2 linked regions of the Shinella zoogloeoides genome follow. The protein of the gene in region 1 interacts with the protein of each later gene in a pairwise test. Links are inferred from orthologs where the notes say so. Each region holds a gene or a part of one and is shown in the gene's direction. Other genes may lie near its edges. The genes, in order: rpe and eno.

The links.
Region 2: the proteins of rpe (region 1) and eno interact in binary tests that used the Escherichia coli proteins (3 or more experiments, as listed by UniProt). The link is inferred for Shinella zoogloeoides from one-to-one orthologs.

The regions. Positions count from the first base shown.
Region 1 is NZ_CP132311.1:1,742,164-1,753,551, forward strand. The notes cover bases 8,627-11,368. They hold rpe (ribulose-phosphate 3-epimerase), read left to right. Parts: upstream 8,627-9,529; coding sequence 9,530-10,207; downstream 10,208-11,368. Other genes in these bases: Q9316_RS09830 (P1 family peptidase), read left to right, coding at 8,627-9,463; Q9316_RS09840 (DUF2259 domain-containing protein), read left to right, coding at 10,204-10,938; Q9316_RS09845 (hypothetical protein), read left to right, coding at 10,935-11,368. Outside these bases: Q9316_RS09780 (DEAD/DEAH box helicase), read left to right, coding at 1-1,139; Q9316_RS09785 (NUDIX domain-containing protein), read left to right, coding at 1,149-1,586; Q9316_RS09790 (TfoX/Sxy family protein), read right to left, coding at 1,559-1,876; Q9316_RS09795 (molybdopterin-binding/glycosyltransferase family 2 protein), read right to left, coding at 1,879-3,489; Q9316_RS09800 (XdhC family protein), read right to left, coding at 3,486-4,184; Q9316_RS09805 (XdhC family protein), read right to left, coding at 4,184-4,510; Q9316_RS09810 (vWA domain-containing protein), read right to left, coding at 4,521-5,765; Q9316_RS09815 (AAA family ATPase), read right to left, coding at 5,765-6,637; Q9316_RS09820 (flavin reductase family protein), read right to left, coding at 6,716-7,168; Q9316_RS09825 (ABC transporter substrate-binding protein), read left to right, coding at 7,385-8,461; more of Q9316_RS09830, read left to right, coding at 8,462-8,626; more of Q9316_RS09845, read left to right, coding at 11,369-11,388. UniProt on the Escherichia coli protein: Catalyzes the reversible epimerization of D-ribulose 5-phosphate to D-xylulose 5-phosphate.
Region 2 is NZ_CP132311.1:1,470,829-1,480,133, forward strand. What follows is about bases 1-2,914. They hold eno (phosphopyruvate hydratase), read left to right. Parts: upstream 1-777; coding sequence 778-2,052; downstream 2,053-2,914. Other genes in these bases: kdsA (3-deoxy-8-phosphooctulonate synthase), read left to right, coding at 1-648; Q9316_RS08345 (FtsB family cell division protein), read left to right, coding at 2,191-2,499; pdhA (pyruvate dehydrogenase (acetyl-transferring) E1 component subunit alpha), read left to right, coding at 2,648-2,914. Also shown: more of pdhA, read left to right, coding at 2,915-3,694; Q9316_RS08355 (pyruvate dehydrogenase complex E1 component subunit beta), read left to right, coding at 3,712-5,094; Q9316_RS08360 (pyruvate dehydrogenase complex dihydrolipoamide acetyltransferase), read left to right, coding at 5,110-6,456; Q9316_RS08365 (SGNH/GDSL hydrolase family protein), read left to right, coding at 6,472-7,113; lpdA (dihydrolipoyl dehydrogenase), read left to right, coding at 7,220-8,665; lipA (lipoyl synthase), read left to right, coding at 8,754-9,305. UniProt on the Escherichia coli protein: Catalyzes the reversible conversion of 2-phosphoglycerate (2-PG) into phosphoenolpyruvate (PEP). It is essential for the degradation of carbohydrates via glycolysis.

The DNA.
Region 1 (11,388 bases):
GCGGCGCCGACGTGCTGATCTGCACACCCGGCCGCCTGCTCGACCATTGCGAGCGCGGCAAGCTGCTGATGACGGGCGTCGAGATCCTCGTCATCGACGAAGCCGATCGCATGCTCGACATGGGCTTCATCCCGGATATCGAGCGCATCGCCAAGCTCATCCCCTTTACCCGCCAGACGCTGTTCTTCTCGGCCACCATGCCGCCGGAAATCCAGAAGCTGGCCGACCGCTTCCTGCAGAACCCCGAGCGGATCGAGGTGGCGCCGCCCTCCTCCACCGCCAAGACGGTGACGCAGCGCTTCGTCGCCACCCACGGCAAGGACTACGAGAAGCGCGCGACGCTGCGCGACCTCATCCGCGCGCAGGACGACCTGAAGAACGCGATCATCTTCTGCAACCGCAAGGTCGACGTCGCCGACCTCTTCCGTTCGCTCGACCGCCACGGCTTCTCCGTCGGCGCGCTGCATGGCGACATGGACCAGCGGGCCCGCACGACCATGCTGGCCAACTTCAAGGAAAACAAGCTGACGCTTCTGGTGGCTTCCGACGTCGCGGCCCGCGGCCTCGACATCCCGGACGTCAGCCACGTCTTCAACTTCGACGTCCCGATCCATGCCGAGGACTATGTCCACCGCATCGGCCGCACCGGCCGTGCCGGCCGCTCGGGCGCAGCCTTCACCCTTGTATCCAAGCGCGACGGAAAGTTCGTCGACGCCATCGAAAAGCTGATCGACCAGAAGGTCGAATGGCTGAGCGGCGGCATCGAGGACCTGCCGCAGCAGGCCGAGAGCGAGGAGCGTGAACGCCCCCGCGGCGGCCGTGATCGCGGTGGTCGTGACCGCGACCGTGATCGTTCGCGCGGCCGTGGAAAGAGTGAAACCCGCGTAGCGGAAACCCGCATCGAGACCAGCGAGACCGAAGAGAAGGTGGACGTCGTGAAAGCTGAACGCAAGGCGGAAGGGCGGCCGCAGACTCCCGCTCGCAATCCGCGGGCCGCAAACCATGCCGCTCCGCGTCCGGCCAATGACGACAGCCGCGATCGCCGCAATCGCTATCGCCGCGACGAGGACGATGGTCCGACGCCGCTCGGCTTCGGCGAAGACGTTCCGGCCTTCATGCTGATCGCCGGCAAGGCCTGATCCCTATCCATGCCCATTCCCGGCATCGACGTGCCAGGCCTCGGTTGCGGCCTGGCGCTTTTGCGTGAGGGCAGGCTTCTGCTCTACCGGCGCCTGCGCGCGCCGGAAGCCGGAACGTGGAACATCGTCGGCGGCAAGATCGATCACATGGAACGCGCGATCGACAGCGCCCGCCGCGAGGCGGAAGAGGAAACCGGGCTTTCCATCGGCGCCGTCGATCTCCTGTGCATTTCCGAGCAGATCATCGCGGAGGAGCGCCAGCACTGGCTCTCGCTCATCTATGTGAGCGAGGATTTATCCGGCGAACCGCGCGTCATGGAGCCGGAGAAGCTGCCGGAATTCGGCTGGTTCCCGCTCGACGCCCTGCCGACGCCGCTATCGCGCTTCGCGGCCGATGCCGTGAAGGCGCTCAAGACGCGTCACCTGGCGCGCAGCGCCGCCTCGTAGGCCCGCCGCACCCAGATGCCCATCTCGTCCGGATCGTCGAAAGCTTCGTCGGGGATCGACCAATAGGGCATCTTCACCGGCTTGCCCTGCTTTCCCTCATAGAACCACTGCCGGCAGCCGGCAGCCGCGAAGTCGGGCGCGCTCTCGTCGTCGGCCTTCAGCAGGATCTCGCCAAACACTTCCAGCGCCAGGATGCGGCCCTGGTGGTAGATGCCCTTGCCGCCGAACATGCGCTTGATCGTCACCGGCCCCAGCGCCTGGAACATTTCCTCGATCGTATCGCGATCCATGTCTACCCTTTCAGAATGCCGCCCGCGGCGACGACCGCCTCCGGCGTATCGACATCGATATGCGCCGCCTGGCCGATCTCCACGTCGACCACATCGAGCCCCGCGCTCTCGACAATATGCCGCGCGCCGACATCGCCTTCTAGATGAAGAATGGCGGCGAAGGTCGACCGGGGCAGCACGACGGGGTTGCCGCGCTTGCCGCCCGAAACCGCCCGCACGATGGCATGTCCGCCGGCAGCAGCAAAGGCATCAAGCAGCATGCGCACATCCGCGCCGGTGACATGCGGCATGTCCGCCAGCATCACCACGACGCCGTCGCAGCCCGGCCCAAGCATGGAAACGCCTGCCCGCAGGGACGTCGACATGCCCTGCGCGTGATCCGGGTTGCGCACGATATCGATCGCGAGCCCGGCAAGCTCCGCCTCGATCTCCTCCGCCCGGTGCCCCGTCACGACCAGAACCCGTGACGGCTTGGCCGCAAGCGCCGCCTCCACGGAGCGGCGGACGAGCGCTTCGCCGTCGAAGGCGGCGAGCAGCTTGTGGCTGCCCTTCATGCGGCTGGCGCGGCCGGCGGCGAGCACCAAAGCCGCGACGGACAAGGGCCGCTCCGGCGCGCGCAGGTCGCGCGGCTGCGGCCGGCTCGGGATTTCCGCAAGAAGCCCGCCAACGCCCATGCCCGTTATCTCCTGCGATCCCGGCGTCTCGCCGGCGAAAATGCGGGCAAGAACCCAGTCAAAGCCGTTTTCCTTCGGGCTGCGCGCGCAGCCAGGCGCACCGAGCACCGGCACCGTCCCGACGCGCGCCAGCACCAGAAGGTTTCCCGGATCGACGGGCATGCCGACATGCTCGACAATACCGCCCGCGGCGCGGATGGCAGCGGGAATCACATCGTTCGCATCGGTGACGGCCGACGCGCCGAAGACGACGACAAGGTCGTTTTCCCGCACGGCCCGGCGGATGGCATCCGCAACCTCAGCCGTGCGGTGCGGCACCCGTATCTCGTCCGTCAACCGGCTGCCGGACGGGTGCAGGCGCTGTTCGAAAAGCCGCCGGGTCTTGTCCATGACGGAAACCTTGAGCGTCGGCAATTGCGAGGCGACGAGGCCGACGCGGTGCGCCGCAAACGGCTTGACCTCCAGCGCCCGGCCCGCCGCCAGCACCGCCGCCGCCGCGCGCGCCAGCCTTTCGGGCACAGCGAGCGGAATGATCTTGATCGTCGCCACCATGTCGCCGGCCGAAACGCCGGCATGATCCGGCAGGGTGGCGATGGTGATGGACGAGTCGATGCGATTGAACCGGTCGATGGCCGCACGGTCCGCGATGAAGAGACCGTTCGCCTTGGCATGAAGGTTGATGCGGCCGGTGGCGGGCGGCGTGAAGGCGAGATGGTCGGGCTCGATGGCCGCCGCGATCAGCGCAGCGGCCTCGTCCTCACCGATATCGCCCTCCTCAAGACGCACCGCGATCACGGTCGCTACGCCGGCAGCGGCGAGCGCCGTGCGGTCCTCGACAGTCACCACATGCCCCTTGTGCAGCGAAAGCCCCTCCGCCCGCACGCCATGCGCCAGCCGCGTGCCGACTGCCTCGGCGACCGGAATTTCCCCGAAGATCATGATGCCGCCCCGCGCAGCGGCCGGCGGCGCAGATGCTCGATGATGTCGGCCAGGACCGCGACGGCGATCTCCGCCGGGCTTGCGGCGCCGATATCGAGGCCGATGGGCGCCGATATGCTTGCGATCTCCGCTTCGCCATGCCCCATTTCCTTCAGGCGCTCGACGCGCTTGGCATGGGTCTTCCGGCTGCCGAGCGCACCGACATAGAAACAGCCAGCGGACAATGCCTGCGACAGGGGAAAATCGTCGATCTTCGGATCGTGCGTCACCGCCACGAGCGCCGTATAGGGATCGAGCGGACGCGTTTTCAAACCGTCCTCCGGCCACTCCGCCACGAGATCGATACCGGCGAATCGTTCTTCCGTGGCAAACGCCGTGCGCGGATCGATGATGCAGACGTCAAAACCGGCGACCATGGCCATTCGCGCCAGCGCCTGGCTGATATGTACCGCGCCGATGACGACGATGCGCGCCGGTGGCAGGTGAACGTTCAGGAAGAATTTCCGGTCTTCCACCTCCACCACGCCGGATTTCCCCGAGCGGAAAGCATTCGCGATACTCTCGCCCAACGGCCCGGCAACGGGATCGCCCTCGCAGATCACCCGGTCGCGCCCGTCGCCGAGGTCCGTCAGGTGGATGACGGCGCGGCGCGCGGCGCGTTCCCTGTTCAGTTTTCGCAGCAGATAAGGATCCATCAGCCCACCCGTTCCACATAGACGCGGATGCGCCCGCCGCAGGAAAGCCCGACGCGCCAGGCGGTTTCATCGGCAACGCCGAACTCCAGCATGCGCGGCTCGCCGTCGCCTATCACTTCCATCGCCTCGCTGATCACCGCGCCCTCGACGCAGCCGCCGGAGACGGAGCCATGGAAATTGCCCTTGCCGTCGATGACCAGATGGCTGCCGACCGGGCGCGGCGCTGAACCCCAGGTCTCCACCACCGTGGCGAGCGCCACCATGCGTCCGTCGTCCATCCAGCGTTCCGCGGTCGCCAGAGGGTCCAGCATATCGGTCGCGTCCATTCTTCTCCTCCTATGCAGCCGGCAGGAAACGACGGGGATCGCCGGCGCCACGCCGTGCCTCGCCGGACAGCGCCGCCACCAGATCCGCCATGGCCTCCAGATTGTGCACCGGGCGCAGCTCGTCCACATGCGGCAGCATGGCCCGCACGCCGCGCGCCCGCGCCTCGAAGCCCTCGAAGCGCAGCAGCGGATTGAGCCAGACAAGCCGCCGGCAGGAACGGTGCAGCCGGTCCATCTCCTTTTCGAGCAGGTCGATGCCCTCGCGCTCCAGCCCGTCGGTGATCAAAAGCACGACGGCACCTTGCCCCAGCACGCGGCGCGACCAGAGCCGGTTGAACACCTGCAGCGTCTCGCCGATGCGCGTGCCGCCGGACCAGTCGCTGACCGTCTGGCTGCAAGCCTCGACGGCGAGATCGGGATCGCGGTGGCGCATCTGGCGCGTGACGTTGCTGAGCCGCGTGCCGAACAGGAAGGCATGGGTGCGGCGCCGCTGCTCGCCGAGCGCATGCAGGAAATGCAGGAAGATGCGCGTGTACTGGCTCATCGAGCCGGAAATGTCGGCCAGCACGACGAGCGGCGGCGCGACCCACTTCGGTTCGCGGTGCCGCGGCAGGATCAGCGCACCGCCGGTGCGCATGGCGTGGCGCATGGTGGCGCGGGCATCGATCGTCACCGGCCGGTTGCTGCGGCGAAAGCGGCGCGTGCGCACCTCGTCCAGCGGCAGCACGAGATTGGCGATCGCCCGCTTGGCCTCGGCAAGCTCAACCGCGCTCATCTGGGCGAAATCGGTCTTGCGCAGCATCTCGCTGCCGGAGGCGGTGAAGCGGGAGTCGATCTCGATATCCGGCTCGTCGCGCGGCGGACGCCGGTCCTCGCGTCCGCCGAACAGCGCGTCGGAGACACGGGTTTCCCCCGCCTTGCGCTTCTCCCGTTCCTCATGCCGCGTCACGACCGGCGACATCAGGGCGATCATTTTTCCGACGAGATCGCGCGAGCGCCAGAACAGCCGGAAGGCCTCGTCGAAAACGGCACCGTCCTCGTGGCGCTTGACCAGCGTCGCATGCAGCGCGGTATAGAATTCCTCCCTGTCGACGATGCCGATCGCCTGCACCGCCTCGATGGCATCCGTCACCGACGCTGGCCCAAGCCGCAGGCCCGCCTTGCGCAGCACGCGGGCGAAGAACACGATATTGTCGGCCAGCCGTCCATCCATGGCGGCGCCCGTCCCGTCGCTGCCCGCCGCGTTCATCATCATCACCCCGCCGCCAGACCGGTTTTCACCTCGTCGAGCAGTTTGCGGCCCTCCGCGCCCTCGATGCGGGCGATGTCGTCCTGGTATTTGAGCAGGGTGCCGAGCGTGTCCGACACCGTTTCGGGGTCGAGCGCCACCCGGTCGAGCTCGGTGAGCGCCGTCGCCCAGTCGATGGTTTCGGCAACGCCGGGGTTCTTGAAGAGGTCGAGCGTGCGCAGCTTCTGCACGTAGGCGACGATCTGCTGCGAGAGCAGCGCGTTGCAGCCCGGCACCTTGCGGCGGATGATCTCCAGCTCCTGCGCGGCCGCCGGATAGTCCACCCAATGGTAGAGACAGCGCCGCTTCAGCGCGTCGTGCACCTCACGGGTCCGGTTCGTGGTGATGATGACGATGGGCGGCTCGGCGGCGCGGATCGTGCCGAGCTCCGGCACGCTCACCTGGAAATCGGAAAGCACTTCCAGGAGGAAGGCCTCGAAGGCCTCGTCGGTGCGGTCGAGTTCGTCGATCAGGAAGACCGGCGCGCGCCCGTCCGGCGAGGACAGCGCCTGCAGCACCGGCCGGCGGATCAGGTAGCGCTCGGAGAAGATATCGGCTTCGATGCGGCCACGATCCGTGGTGCCGGCGGCTTCGGCAAGGCGGATCTCCAGCATCTGCGCCGGATAGTTCCACTCGTAGACCGCCGAGGAAATATCGAGGCCCTCGTAGCACTGAAGGCGGATCAGCGGCCGGTCAAGCGCCGATGCCAACACCTTGGCGATCTCCGTCTTGCCGACGCCGGCCTCGCCCTCCAGGAAGAGCGGCCGCTTCATGCGCAGCGACAGGAAAAGCACGGTCGCCAGCGCGCGCCCAGCGAGATAATTGCCCGCCGAGAGCATATCGACGGTTTCGTCGATCGATTGCGGAATGTGTCCAAGTTTATAGGGCACGCAACTCCTCCAGTCCGGAGGATGAACTTATAGCGTGCGGTAGCCCCGGTCCATATAGAGAAGCGCCGGTTTGTGCTCGCCGAAGGAAACGCCCAGCACTTCGCCGATCAGCACCATATGCGTCGCCATGACCTTGAACTCGACGAGGCGGCAATCGAAGGCGGCGAGCGCATCCTTCAGAACCGGCGCGCCGGTCACCAGCTCCTGCCAGTTGCCCATGGCGAAACGCTCTTCCGAGGTCAGCGCCGGGTTGCGGCCGGAAAACGCATTGGCAAGGTCGATCTGGTCGGCGGCGAGCGTGTTGAGCGCGAAGCGGCCGCTCTTCTCGAAGACCGCATTTTTCGGGTTGGAGGCGTTGACGCAGGCCAGCACCATGGCGGGATTGTCCGACACCGAGCAGGCGGCGGTGATCGTGACGCCGCGCTTCTCGCCCTCATGTACCGTCGTCACGATCTGCACATGCCCGGCATAGCGGCTCATGGCATCACGATAGAGCGACGCGTCCACCAACAATCTGTCCAACACGACGTTCTCCTTTGACACAGGAGATACATGGCGAAAGTGAAGAAAAATGTAACCCCCGAAGTCGAATTTTCCTGTCTTGCCAGAGACAAACGGCGTTTTGTGAAGATATTTCTCTTTGACGCCCCAGGCGCGATCCTTACAAAGGGCGTGATCGCAATCCATGGATTGAGAATGAGAACCGCCTTCCTTGCCAGCCTGCTCGCCGCTTCAGCGCTCGCCGCCTCGCCCGCAGCCGCCGCCGGCCTCACCTTTGCGGTCGTCGCACCGAAGGAAGGACCGCTTGCGATTCTCGGCCAGCAGGTGCGCGACGGCGCGCGTTTCGCGGCCGAAGCGAACGGCGACAAGGTGATGGAGATCGCGGAGGCCTGCGACGATACCGATGGCGAGCGCATCGCCACTGACATCCTCGCCGCGGATGCCGTCGCGGCCGTCGGCTTCCTGTGCACGGAAGGGCTTGCGGCCGCGCTGCCGGCGCTCGCCGAGGCCAAGGTGCCGGCGATCACGCTGTCCGTGCGTTCCGGCATCCTCATGGAGGATGCGCTGAAGAAGCGCTGGCCGCTCTTCCGCCTCGCGCCCGGCCCGAAGGCTGAAGCCGACAAGGCGGTCGAGATCATCACCCGCGACTGGAAGTCCGAGCCCTTCGCCCTCATCGACGACGGCACCATCCACGCCCGCGAGCTCGTCGAAACGGTCCGGCTGCGGCTGGAAGAGGTCGGCATGAAGGCTGCCTTCGTCGACACGTTCCGCCCGGCGCAGGAACAGCAGCTCACGCTCGTGCGGCGCCTTGCCAAGACCGGCGTGACGCATGTCTTCGTCGGCGGCGACCGGACGGATGTCGCGGTGATCGCCCGCGATGCGAAAGCAGAGAAGACGCCGCTCGCCCTTCTCGGCGGCGAGGCCCTGCTCGGCGCCGATCCGCTCGTGCCGATGACGGAGGGCGTGGAGGCCATTGCCTTGCCCGACTACGGCACGCTGCCCGAGGGCCGGCCGCTCGCGGCGTCGATGCTGGAAAAGGATATCGTCGCGGAAGGCTATGTCCTGCCGGCCCATGCCGCCGTGACGGCGCTCGCGACGGCGGCGGCGGCAGGCGGCGACCTCATGGAAAAGCTTGCCGCCGGCAGCTTTGCGACGGCAGTCGGCACCGTGGCGTTCGGCGCGGATCATGAGATGCGTGAAAATCCCTATGACCTGCTCGTCTGGCGCGCGGGCGCCTTCGTGCCGGCCGAAACTGCCCCGGAAAGCGAATAGATGAAGCCCGGTCCGAGGAACCTCATTACCGATGTCGCCGGCCTCACGGTCGGCAACGCGACGGACCATCGCCTGCGCTCCGGCGTCACAGTCGTTCTGTGCGAGGAGCCGGCGACGGCGGCCGTGCAGGTGCTCGGCGGCGCGCCGGGCACGCGGGAGACGGACCTGCTGGAGCCGCACAACACGGTGCAGACCGTCGATGCGCTGGTTCTGTCCGGCGGCTCGGCCTTCGGCCTCGATGCGGCCTCCGGCGTGCAGGCGGGCCTGCGCGAGGCGGGGCGCGGCTTTGCCGTCGGCCCCTTTCGCGTGCCGATCGTGCCCGCCGCCATCCTCTTCGACCTGATGAATGGCGGCGACAAGGACTGGGGCCGCTACCCGCCCTATCGCGAACTCGGCTACGCCGCGCTGGCCGATGCGGGCACGGATTTCGAAACCGGCAGCACCGGAGCCGGCACCGGAGCGCTGACGGCCACATTCAAGGGCGGCCTCGGCTCGGCCTCCAGCATTCTCGATTGCGGCTTCACGGTCGGCGCCCTTGTCGCGGTCAATGCGCTCGGCTCCGCAACGGTCGGTGACAGCAGGCATTTCTGGGCCGCGTCTTTCGAGGAAGGTAGCGAGTTCGGCGGGCTCGGCCTGCCCGCGCCCTTCCCGGCCGACGCCCGGACGCCGCGCACGAAAATGTCACGCCGCCCCACCGGCACGGAAAACACCACGATCGCCGTCATCGCCACCGATGCGGCGCTCACCAAGGCAGAGGCCAAGCGCCTCGCCATCGCCGCCCATGACGGCTTCGCCCGCGCGCTCTGGCCGGCGCATACGCCGCTCGACGGCGACCTCGTCTTCGCGCTCGCGACCGGGAAAAGCGGACGCTCGCCCGCGCCGGAAGATTTCATCGAGCTTTGTGCGGCGGCGGCTTCCACCATGGCCCGCGCCATCGCCCGCGGCGTGCATGATGCGAGGTCCCTGACCGGAGACGTCATGCCGAGCTGGGCAGGGCGGTAATTCGCCCGTTGTTCCGCCCTGCCGGGAATGATATGGCCACGCCAAAATTCTTGCCAGGAGCCTGACATGACCCTCCCCATCCGGATCGCGCCGTCCATTCTTGCGGCCGACTATGCGAAACTCGGCCAGGAAGTGCGCGACGTCGTCGCGGCCGGCGCGGACTGGATCCATCTCGACATCATGGACGGTCATTTCGTGCCGAACATCTCCTTCGGGCCAGACGTCATCAAGGCGCTACGCCCGCATACCGATGCCTTCTTCGACTGCCACCTGATGATCGCGCCGGCCGATCCCTATCTCGAAGCCTTTGCCAAGGCCGGCTGCGACAGCATCACCGTGCATGCCGAGGCAGGCCCGCATCTCGACCGTTCGCTGCAGGCCATCAAGGCGCTCGGCAAGCGCGCCGGCGTGTCGATCAATCCGGCAACCTCGGAAAGCGTGCTCGAATATCTCCTCGACAAGATCGACCTCATCCTCGTCATGACGGTAAACCCCGGCTTCGGCGGCCAGAAGTTCATTCCGGCGATGGAGGAGAAGATCCGCCGCGTGCGCGCCCTCGTCGGCGACCGGCCGATCGATATCCAGGTGGACGGCGGCATCACCGTCGATACGATCGCCCTCCCCGCTGCGGCCGGCGCCAACGCCTTCGTCGCGGGGTCGGCCATCTTCGGCGGCGGCCATGTTGACGCCTATCGCAAAACCATCGACACTCTGCGCAGCAATGCGGAGGGAGCGCGGGCGTGAGCATCTTGCGAAGAGCGGCAATCGCCCTTGCGGCGTCCCTGCTATCAACGGCAGGCGCATCGGCGGGCGATTTCTCGACCTTCCAGTCCCTCGGATTCTCGCCCGACGGCAAGATCTACGCTTTCGAGGAATTCGGCATCCAGGACGGCTCGGGCTTCCCCTATTCCAACGTCTATTTCATCGACACGCAGAAGGACGCCTATCTCGCCGGCACACCGATCCGCGTGCGCATAGACAGCGAAGAGGCTGACATCGCCAAGGCGCGGGCGGATAGCCGCTACAAGGCGAAGGCGCTGATCGATCAGCACAAGGTGCTCTCCAATACCGGCGTGCTCGCCGCCTTCAACCCGATGGGCGAAGGGAACGTGGACCCCAGGCGCATCGAATATGTTCCGCATGCGATCGAGCCGGTGCCGGGCGGCAGCTACGCGCTGACGCTCGACGAAATCGCGCTGGACCTGCCGGACATGTGCCGGGACATCGCCCCGGACGGCGGCAAGGGTTTTCGCCTGAAGCTCGTCAGGCGCGACGGCCAAGCAACCGACAAGGTGCTGCACGAGGACACGCGCGTGCCGGAAAGCCGCAACTGCCCGATCTCCTATCAGATTTCGGGCGCCGTCGCCTTCCATCCGTCCGGCGCCGATCCTGTTCATGTCGCGCTCGTGCTGGTGCGTAGCTTCGGCTTCGAGGGTGCCGACGGTCGCTGGATCGCCGTGCCCTTCCGGCCTTGAACAGGGCCATCGCAGCAGCGCAAGGCAACGGGGCCTTTCGTGACGGGCCCGCACCGATCGTCCCGCACCTGCCGCTCCTCCTTGGCGGCGCGGCCGCCTGGGGCCTGCTCATGGCGGCCTGCGCCTTCTTCTCGCTCGTGATGCAGGGCCGCTGGCAATCCTTCCATCTGGAAAAGATCCTCGTCATCTATTTTGCCGGCGGGTTTCTCGCCTGGCTCTGCGTTCTGCCGATCGCGCGCCTGCTCTCGCGCCGCCGCAGCGCCGAGGCGCGCTTTGCCGCCCATTTCGCGCTGTTGAGCCTCGGCACGGTCGCCATGACGGCCTTCGTCTTCGCCATGGACTACCGGCTGTTCTATGCGCAGTGGCACCAGCCGTTCGGCACGCGTACCTGGTTCCTGCAGTTCCTCTTCACCTCGGCCGGCGCCACCTACCAGTTCCTCGTCATGGGCC
Region 2 (9,305 bases), 280 kb from region 1 along the record:
AAGGCCAACCGGACGTCGATCGCCGGCAAGCGCGGCATCGGCCTTGAGAAGGCGATGGAAATCTTCGCCGATCTCAAGAAGGATTTCGGCTTTCCGGTGCTGACCGATGTTCACACCGAGGAACAGTGCGGCCTCGTGGCCGGCACGGTCGATATCCTCCAGATCCCGGCCTTCCTGTCGCGCCAGACCGATCTTCTGGTCGCTGCCGCCAAGACCGGCCGTGCGATCAACGTCAAGAAGGGCCAGTTCCTCGCGCCCTGGGACATGAAGAACGTGCTCGCCAAATTCACCGAGAGCGGCAATCCGAACGTGCTCCTGTGCGAGCGCGGCGCCTCCTTCGGCTACAACACGCTCGTCTCCGACATGCGCTCTCTGCCGATCATGGCCTCGCTCGGCGCGCCTGTCGTGTTCGATGCGACCCATTCCGTGCAGCAGCCGGGCGGGCAGGGTGGCTCGACCGGCGGCCAGCGCGAATTCGTGGAGACGCTCGCGCGGGCGGCGGTGGCTGTCGGCATCGCCGGCCTTTTCGTCGAGACGCATGAGGATCCGGACAATGCGCCCTCCGACGGCCCCAACATGGTGCACCTGAAGGACATGCCGCGGCTTCTCGAAAAACTGCTGGCCTTCGACGCGATCGCCAAGGGTTGAGACTTCAAACGGATGACACGGAGACGTGCCATTCGTTTTTTCTGGCGCCATCACGCCATTGTAATTTCCACATGGTCGATTAGAAGTGGATTTTAATCGATTAATAAACCCCGAACCAGGACGATATCCATGACTGCTATCATCGACATCATCGGCCGCGAGATTCTCGACAGCCGCGGCAACCCCACCGTCGAAGTGGACGTGCACCTCGAGGATGGCAGCTTCGGCCGCGCGGCCGTTCCGTCGGGCGCCTCGACCGGCGCGCATGAAGCCGTCGAACTGCGCGACGGTGGCAAGCGCTACCTCGGCAAGGGTGTCGAGAATGCCGTTGCCGCCGTCAACGGCGAGATCTTCGAGGCGATCGGCGGGCTCGACGCGGAAGACCAGATCCAGATCGACCAGACCATGATCGAACTCGACGGCACGCCGAACAAGGCGCGCCTCGGCGCCAACGCCATTCTCGGTGTGTCGCTCGCTGTCGCCAAGGCTGCCGCGGAAGCGGCCAACCTGCCGCTCTACCGCTATGTCGGCGGTCCGAACGCCCGCATCCTGCCGGTGCCGATGATGAACATCATCAATGGCGGCGCGCATGCCGATAACCCGATCGACTTCCAGGAATTCATGATCGTGCCAGTTGGCGCCGACAATGTACGCGATGCCGTGCGCATGGGCTCTGAAGTCTTCCACACGCTGAAGAAGCAGCTCGCCGCCGACGGCCACAACACCAATGTCGGCGACGAAGGCGGCTTCGCGCCGGGTCTCGCCTCCGCCCCGGCCGCCCTCGACTTCATCATGAAGTCGATCGAGAAGGCCGGCTACCGTCCGGGCGAGGACATGTTCATCGCGCTCGACTGCGCCTCGACCGAATTCTTCAAGGACGGCAAGTATGTGCTGGAAGGCGAAGGCCGCACGCTGGAGCCGGGCGCCATGGCCGATTACCTTGCCGAACTCTCGGCAAAGTACCCGATCTTCTCGATCGAGGACGGCATGGCCGAGGACGACTGGGACGGCTGGAAGGCGCTGACCGACAAGATCGGCAAGAAAGTGCAGCTCGTCGGCGACGACCTCTTCGTGACGAACTCGGCGCGCCTGCGCGACGGCATCAAGATGGGTGTTGCCAACTCGATCCTCGTCAAGGTCAACCAGATCGGCTCGCTCTCCGAAACGCTCGACGCCGTCGAGACCGCGCACAAGGCGAGCTATTCGGCCGTCATGTCGCACCGCTCGGGCGAGACGGAAGATTCCACGATCGCAGATCTGGCGGTCGCCACGAACTGCGGCCAGATCAAGACCGGCTCGCTCGCCCGTTCGGATCGTACCGCCAAGTACAACCAGCTCATCCGCATCGAGGAGCAGCTTGGCGCCCAGGCGAAGTATGCCGGCCGCGGCATCCTGCGCGGCTGATCGCAAAACAGTTTTTCCGCAATGGCGAAACCCGCATCTCCGGATGCGGGTTTTTTCTTTGACCGGTCCATCATGGTCAATGGTCGGTTAACCGCTTGCCGCTAGTGTCGATCCCGTATTGCGTATCGGGGCACGGACATGTGGACCAAACATCATAAAAAGCGGAAATTCGGCCGGCTGGCACTGCCGGTTATTACGGTCGCATTCCTTTCCTACTTCGGCTATCATTCCGTCCATGGTGACTTCGGTCTGCGCGGAATGGAGGATTTCGAGCGACAGAGAGTAGAGCGACAGGCGCGTCTGGACGTGCTCGTGCGGCAGCGCCAGATCCTGGAAAAAGAGGTCGCCCTGATGAGTGACGGCTCGCTTGAACGCGATATGCTGGACGAGAAGGCGCGCTCGTATCTCAACATGTCGCGGAACGACGAAATCGTCATTTTCCACTGAAAAACTCGATTAACCGAAATCTTGTTAATCGTAAATCTGCCTTACTAATCAGCGGCTTACAAAGAATATAAGCCATGCATTTATGGCATTGCTGAGGTGGAATTTCTCCCCTATGGTTTCCTCAAAGGGCAAACATAGGGAGGAACGAATGGCTCCGCGTAAAACCGCGTCCACGTCCAGCCGCAAGACTGCGGCAAAGCCTGCGAAGAAAGACTTCACTGGCGGCACCATCGCCGAATTCTCCAAGGAAGACGATCTCAAAGCCTATCGCGAGATGCTGCTGATCCGGCGTTTCGAGGAAAAGGCCGGCCAGCTCTACGGCATGGGCTTCATCGGCGGCTTCTGTCACCTTTACATCGGCCAGGAAGCTGTCGTCGTCGGCATGCAGCTGGCACTGAAGGAAGGTGATCAGGTCATCACCGGCTATCGCGACCACGGCCACATGCTCGCTTGCGGCATGAGCGCGCGCGGCGTGATGGCGGAGCTGACCGGACGCCGCGGCGGCCTTTCCAAGGGCAAGGGCGGCTCCATGCACATGTTCTCCAAGGAAAAGCACTTCTACGGCGGCCATGGCATCGTCGGCGCGCAGGTCTCGCTCGGCACTGGCCTCGCCTTCGCCAACCGCTACCGCGGCAACGACAACGTCTCGCTCGCCTATTTCGGTGACGGCGCCGCCAACCAGGGCCAAGTCTACGAGAGCTTCAACATGGCGGCGCTCTGGAAGCTGCCGGTGATCTACGTGATCGAGAACAACCGCTACGCCATGGGCACGGCCGTCTCGCGCGCCTCCGCCCAGACCGACTTCTCGCAGCGCGGCGCTTCCTTCAACATCCCCGGCTTCCAGGTGGATGGCATGGACGTGCGCGCGGTCAAGGCCGCCGCCGACGAGGCCGTCGAACATTGCCGCTCCGGCAAGGGTCCGGTCATCCTCGAAATGCAGACCTACCGCTATCGCGGCCACTCCATGTCCGACCCGGCGAAGTACCGCTCGAAGGACGAGGTGCAGAAGATGCGCTCCGAGCACGACCCGATCGAGCAGGTGCGTGCCCGTCTTCTGGAAAACAACTGGGCAAGCGAAGACGATCTCAAGCAGATCGACAAGGACGTCCGTGACATCGTCGCCGACAGCGCCGATTTCGCGCAGTCCGATCCGGAGCCGGATGTATCCGAACTCTACACCGACATCCTGCTGTAATCCGGGGAGGGACACCAATGCCAATCGAAATTCTCATGCCCGCCCTGTCTCCGACCATGGAGGAGGGCACGCTCTCCAAGTGGGTCAAGAACGAGGGTGACACCGTCAAGTCCGGCGACGTCATCGCCGAGATCGAAACCGACAAGGCGACGATGGAAGTCGAAGCCGTCGATGAAGGCGTGATCGGCAAGATCCTGATCGCCGCCGGCACCGAAGGCGTCAAGGTCAACACGGCGATCGCCGTGCTGCTGCAGGATGGCGAAAGCGCCGATTCGGTCGCGGCCCCCAAGGCCGCCGCCGCCGAAAAGCCTGCGGAAGCCGCCGCGCCTGCTGCTCCGGCTCCGGCCGCCGCAGCGCCGGTTCCGGCCGCGCCGAAGGGCGAGACCGCCGCCGATCCGGATATTCCGGCCGGCACCGAAATGGTGATGACGACAGTGCGCGAAGCGCTGCGCGACGCTATGGCGGAAGAAATGCGCCGCGACGATAACGTCTTCGTCATGGGCGAGGAAGTCGCCGAATACCAGGGCGCCTACAAGATCACGCAGGGCCTGCTGCAGGAATTCGGCGCCCGCCGCGTCATCGATACGCCGATCACCGAGCACGGCTTTGCCGGCGTCGGCGTCGGCGCGGCCATGACCGGCCTGAAGCCGATCGTCGAGTTCATGACCTTCAACTTCGCCATGCAGGCGATCGACCAGATCATCAACTCGGCCGCCAAGACGCTTTACATGTCGGGCGGCCAGATGGGCGCGCCGATGGTCTTCCGCGGCCCGAACGGCGCGGCGGCCCGCGTGGCGGCCCAGCATTCGCAGTGCTATGCCGCCTGGTACAGCCAGATCCCCGGCCTCAAGGTCGTCATGCCCTATACGGCTGCCGACGCGAAGGGTCTCCTGAAGGCGGCCATCCGCGATCCGAACCCGGTCATCTTCCTCGAAAACGAAATCCTCTACGGCCAGAGCTTCGAAGTGCCGAAGATGGACGATTTCGTGCTGCCGATCGGCAAGGCGCGCATCCACAAGAAGGGTAACGACGTTACCGTCGTCTCCTTCGGCATCGGCATGACCTATGCCATCAAGGCGATCGCCGAACTCGAGAAGGAAGGCATCGACGTCGAGCTGATCGACCTGCGCACCATCCGCCCGATGGACCTGCCGACGGTCATCGAATCGGTCAAGAAGACCGGCCGTCTCGTCACCGTCGAGGAAGGCTATCCGCAGTCCTCCGTCGGCACCGAGATCGCAACCCGCGTCATGCAGCAGGCCTTCGACTATCTCGATGCGCCGATCCTGACGATCGCCGGCAAGGACGTCCCGATGCCCTACGCCGCGAACCTCGAAAAGCTGGCCTTGCCGAATGTCGGCGAAGTCGTCCAGGCGGTCAAAACCGTCTGCTACAAGTAAGGGGAGGGCTGAGGTATGCCGATCAACATCACGATGCCGGCGCTCTCGCCCACCATGGAAGAGGGCAATCTGGCCAAGTGGCTCGTCAAGGAAGGCGACACCGTGAAATCCGGTGACGTCATCGCCGAGATCGAGACCGACAAGGCAACGATGGAAGTCGAAGCCGTCGACGAAGGCACGGTCGCCAAGATCGTCGTGCCGGCCGGTACGGAAGGCGTGAAGGTCAACACCCTCATCGCCATCCTCGCCGCTGAGGGCGAGGACGTCTCGGCCGCTGCTGCCGGCGGCGGTTCCGCGCCGAAGGCGGAAGCCAAGGCGCCCGAAGCCAAGGCGGAAGCGCCGAAGGAAGCCGAAAAGCCGGCGGCTGCCGCCGCTCCGGCCGCGGCCGCCTCGGCAGGACCGGCCCCGGCCAGGGACGGCAACCGCGTCTTCTCCTCGCCGCTCGCCCGCCGTATCGCCAAGGAAGCCGGGATCGACATTTCCGCGGTTTCCGGCTCCGGTCCGCATGGCCGCGTGGTCAAGAGCGACGTCGAGAAGGCCGCGGCCTCCGGCGGTGCCAAGCCCGCCGCTGCAGCAGCGCCGGCCGCTGCCGCGTCCGCAGCCCCTGCCGCCGCGCCGAAGGGCATGTCGGAAGAGGCGGTGCTCAAGCTGTTCGAGCAGGGCTCCTACGAGCTCGTGCCGCATGACGGCATGCGCAAGACCATCGCCAAGCGCCTGCAGGAATCCAAGCAGACGATCCCGCACTTCTACGTCTCGGTCGACGTGGAGCTCGACGCGCTGCTGGCGCTGCGCGCCCAGCTCAACGATTCGGCGCCGCGCAAGGAAGACAAGCCGGCCTACAAGCTCTCGGTCAACGACATGGTGATCAAGGCCATGGCGCTCGCGCTGCGCGACGTGCCGGATGCCAACGTCTCCTGGACCGACAGCAACATGGTCAAGCACAAGCACGCGGATGTCGGCGTCGCCGTCTCCATCCCGGGTGGCCTGATCACGCCGATCATCCGCAAGGCGGAAACGAAGACGCTCTCCACCATCTCCAATGAGATGAAGGACCTCGGCAAGCGCGCCAAGGAACGCAAGCTGAAGCCGGAAGAGTACCAGGGCGGCACGACCGCGGTGTCCAACATGGGCATGATGGGCGTCTCGAACTTCGCCGCCGTCGTCAACCCGCCGCATGCGACGATCCTCGCAGTTGGTGCGGGGACGGAGCGGGTCGTGGTCAAGAAGGGCGAGATGGTCATTGTCAACGCGATGACGGTCACGCTCTCCACCGACCACCGCTGCGTCGATGGTGCGCTCGGCGCCGAGCTTCTCGGAGCCTTCAAGCGTTACATCGAGAACCCGATGGGGATGCTCGTCTGATAGCGGGGTGCGGCCATGAAGACGGTTCTCTGCTACGGCGACAGCCTGACCTGGGGCTACAACGCGGAAACGCTCGACCGGCACGCCTTCGAGGATCGCTGGCCGAGCGTGCTCGCCAAGGCCCTGGGGCCCGGCGTCACCGTGATCGCGGAGGGCCTCAACGGCCGCACCACCGCCTATGACGACCACCTGGCGGATTGCGACCGCAACGGCGCGCGCATTCTGCCGACCATCCTGCACAGCCACGATCCGATCGACCTCGTCATTCTCCTGCTAGGTGCCAACGACATGAAGCCGGCCATCTGCGGCACGGCCTTCGGCGCTGTGCAGGGCATGGAGCGGCTGGCGGAGCTGGTGCGCCACCACGCCTGGTCGTTCGGCGCGCAGGAGGGGCCGGAGATACTGATGGTCTCGCCGCCACCGCTCAGCGAGACCGCCAACACCGCCTTCGCGGCGATGTTCGCCGGCGGCGTGGAGCAGTCGGCCATGCTGGCGACGCTCTATGCGGACCTAGCGGACGAGATCGGCTGCGGCTTCTTCGATGCGGGCTCGGTGGCGCAAACGACACCGCTCGACGGCGTGCATCTCGATGCGGCGAACACGCGGGCGATCGGCAAGGGTATCGAGCCGGTCGTGCGCATGATGCTCGGACTTTAAGGCATTTCCGGCAGAAGCGGTTTGCGACCGCAATTGCATTGGAATGAACTGATGAGAACAAGACGCGGCGCTTCGTTCCCGCGCAACAAGTGAGGCAGGAAACGACATGGCTCAATCCTACGACGTCATCGTAATCGGTTCGGGGCCGGGCGGCTACATCGCAGCGATCCGCGCGGCGCAGCTTGGCCTGAAGACGGCCATCGTGGAGCGCGAGCATCTCGCCGGCATCTGCTCCAACTGGGGCTGCATCCCGACCAAGGCGCTGCTGCGCTCGGCCGAGATCTTCCATTACGCCCAGCATCCGGGCGATTACGGCGTGAAGATCGAGGGTTCGGTGACGCCGGACCTGAAGGCCATCGTCGCCCGCTCGCGCGGCATCGCCCAGCGCATGAACGGCGGCGTCGGCTTCCTGATGAAGAAGAACAAGGTCGACGTCATCTGGGGCGAGGCAAAGCTCACCAAGCCGGGCGAGATCGTCGTGTCCAAGACGACGAAGGCGATCCAGCAGCCGCAGGCGCCGTTGCCGAAGAACGTCCTGCCCGAAGGCACCTATACCGCCAAGCACATCGTCATCGCCACCGGCGCCCGCCCGCGCGCGCTTCCGGGCATCGAGCCTGATGGTAAGCTGATCTGGACCTATTTCGAGGCGATGAAGCCGGAGGAAATGCCGAAGTCGCTGCTCGTCATGGGCTCGGGCGCCATCGGCATCGAGTTCGCCTCCTTCTACCGCACGCTCGGCGTCGACGTCACCGTCGTCGAAGTGATGAAGACGGTCATGCCGGTCGAGGATGTCGAAATCTCGGCGCTCGCCAAGAAGCAATTCGAAAAGCAGGGCATGAAGATTCATCTGGAGGCCAAGGTCGCCAAGGTCGAGAAGGGCGCCAACTCCATCACCGCCCATGTCGAGATGAAGGACGGCAAGGTCGAGAAGATCACCGCCGATCGCATGATCTCCGCCGTCGGCGTGCAGGCGAACATCGAGAATATCGGCCTCGAGGCGCTGGGCGTGAAGACCGACCGCGGCTTCATCGCCATCGACGGCTACGGCAAGACGAACGTGCCGGGCATCTACGCCATCGGCGACGTCGCCGGCCCGCCGATGCTGGCCCACAAGGCCGAGCACGAGGCCGTCATCTGCATCGAGAAGATCGCCGGCCTGCCGAACGTCCATCCGATGGACAAGTCCAAGATCCCGGGCTGCACCTACTGCCACCCGCAGGTCGCCTCGGTCGGCCTCACCGAAGCCAAGGCCAAGGAGCAGGGCCGCGATGTCCGCGTCGGCCGCTTCACCTTCGCGGGCAACGGCAAGGCCGTGGCACTCGGCGAGGACCAGGGCATGGTCAAGACGATCTTCGACAAGAAGACCGGCGAACTTCTCGGCGCGCATATGGTGGGCGCGGAAGTGACCGAGATGATCCAGGGCTTCGTCGTCGCCATGAACCTGGAGACGACCGAGGAAGAACTGATGCACACGATCTTCCCGCATCCGACGATTTCGGAAACGATGAAGGAAAGTGTGCTCGATGCCTATGGGCGTGCACTCAACGCTTGAACGTGCTAAAGCCCGCCTCCACATGAGGCGGGCTTCTCGAATTTTGGTCCGCAAGACAGGCGTAGAAGCCTGCTAGGAAGTGGATAACATGGTCACCATTCTCGACCGCACCAACCTGACGCCGGACGCCAAGCGCGTGCGCCACCCGGAAAAGGCCAATCGGCCAGATACCGAGGTGCTGCGCAAGCCGGAATGGATCCGCGTCAAGGCGCCGGTTTCCAAGGGCTATCAGGAAACGCGCGATCTCGTGCGCTCCCACAAGCTCGTGACGGTCTGCGAGGAGGCGGGCTGCCCGAATATCGGCGAGTGCTGGGACAAGAAGCACGCGACCTTCATGATCATGGGCGAGATCTGTACCCGCGCCTGCGCCTTCTGCAACGTGGCGACGGGCAAGCCGAATGCACTCGACATGGAGGAGCCGGAAAACGTCGCCAAGGCCGTCAAGCAGATGGGCCTTTCCCATGTCGTCATCACCTCCGTCGACCGCGACGACCTGGAAGACGGTGGCGCGGAGCATTTCGAGAAGGTGATCTGGGCGATCCGTGCGGCATCGCCGCTGACGACCATCGAGATCCTGACGCCCGACTTCCTCAAGAAGCCCGGTGCGCTGGAGCGCGTCGTCGCCGCCAAGCCAGACGTC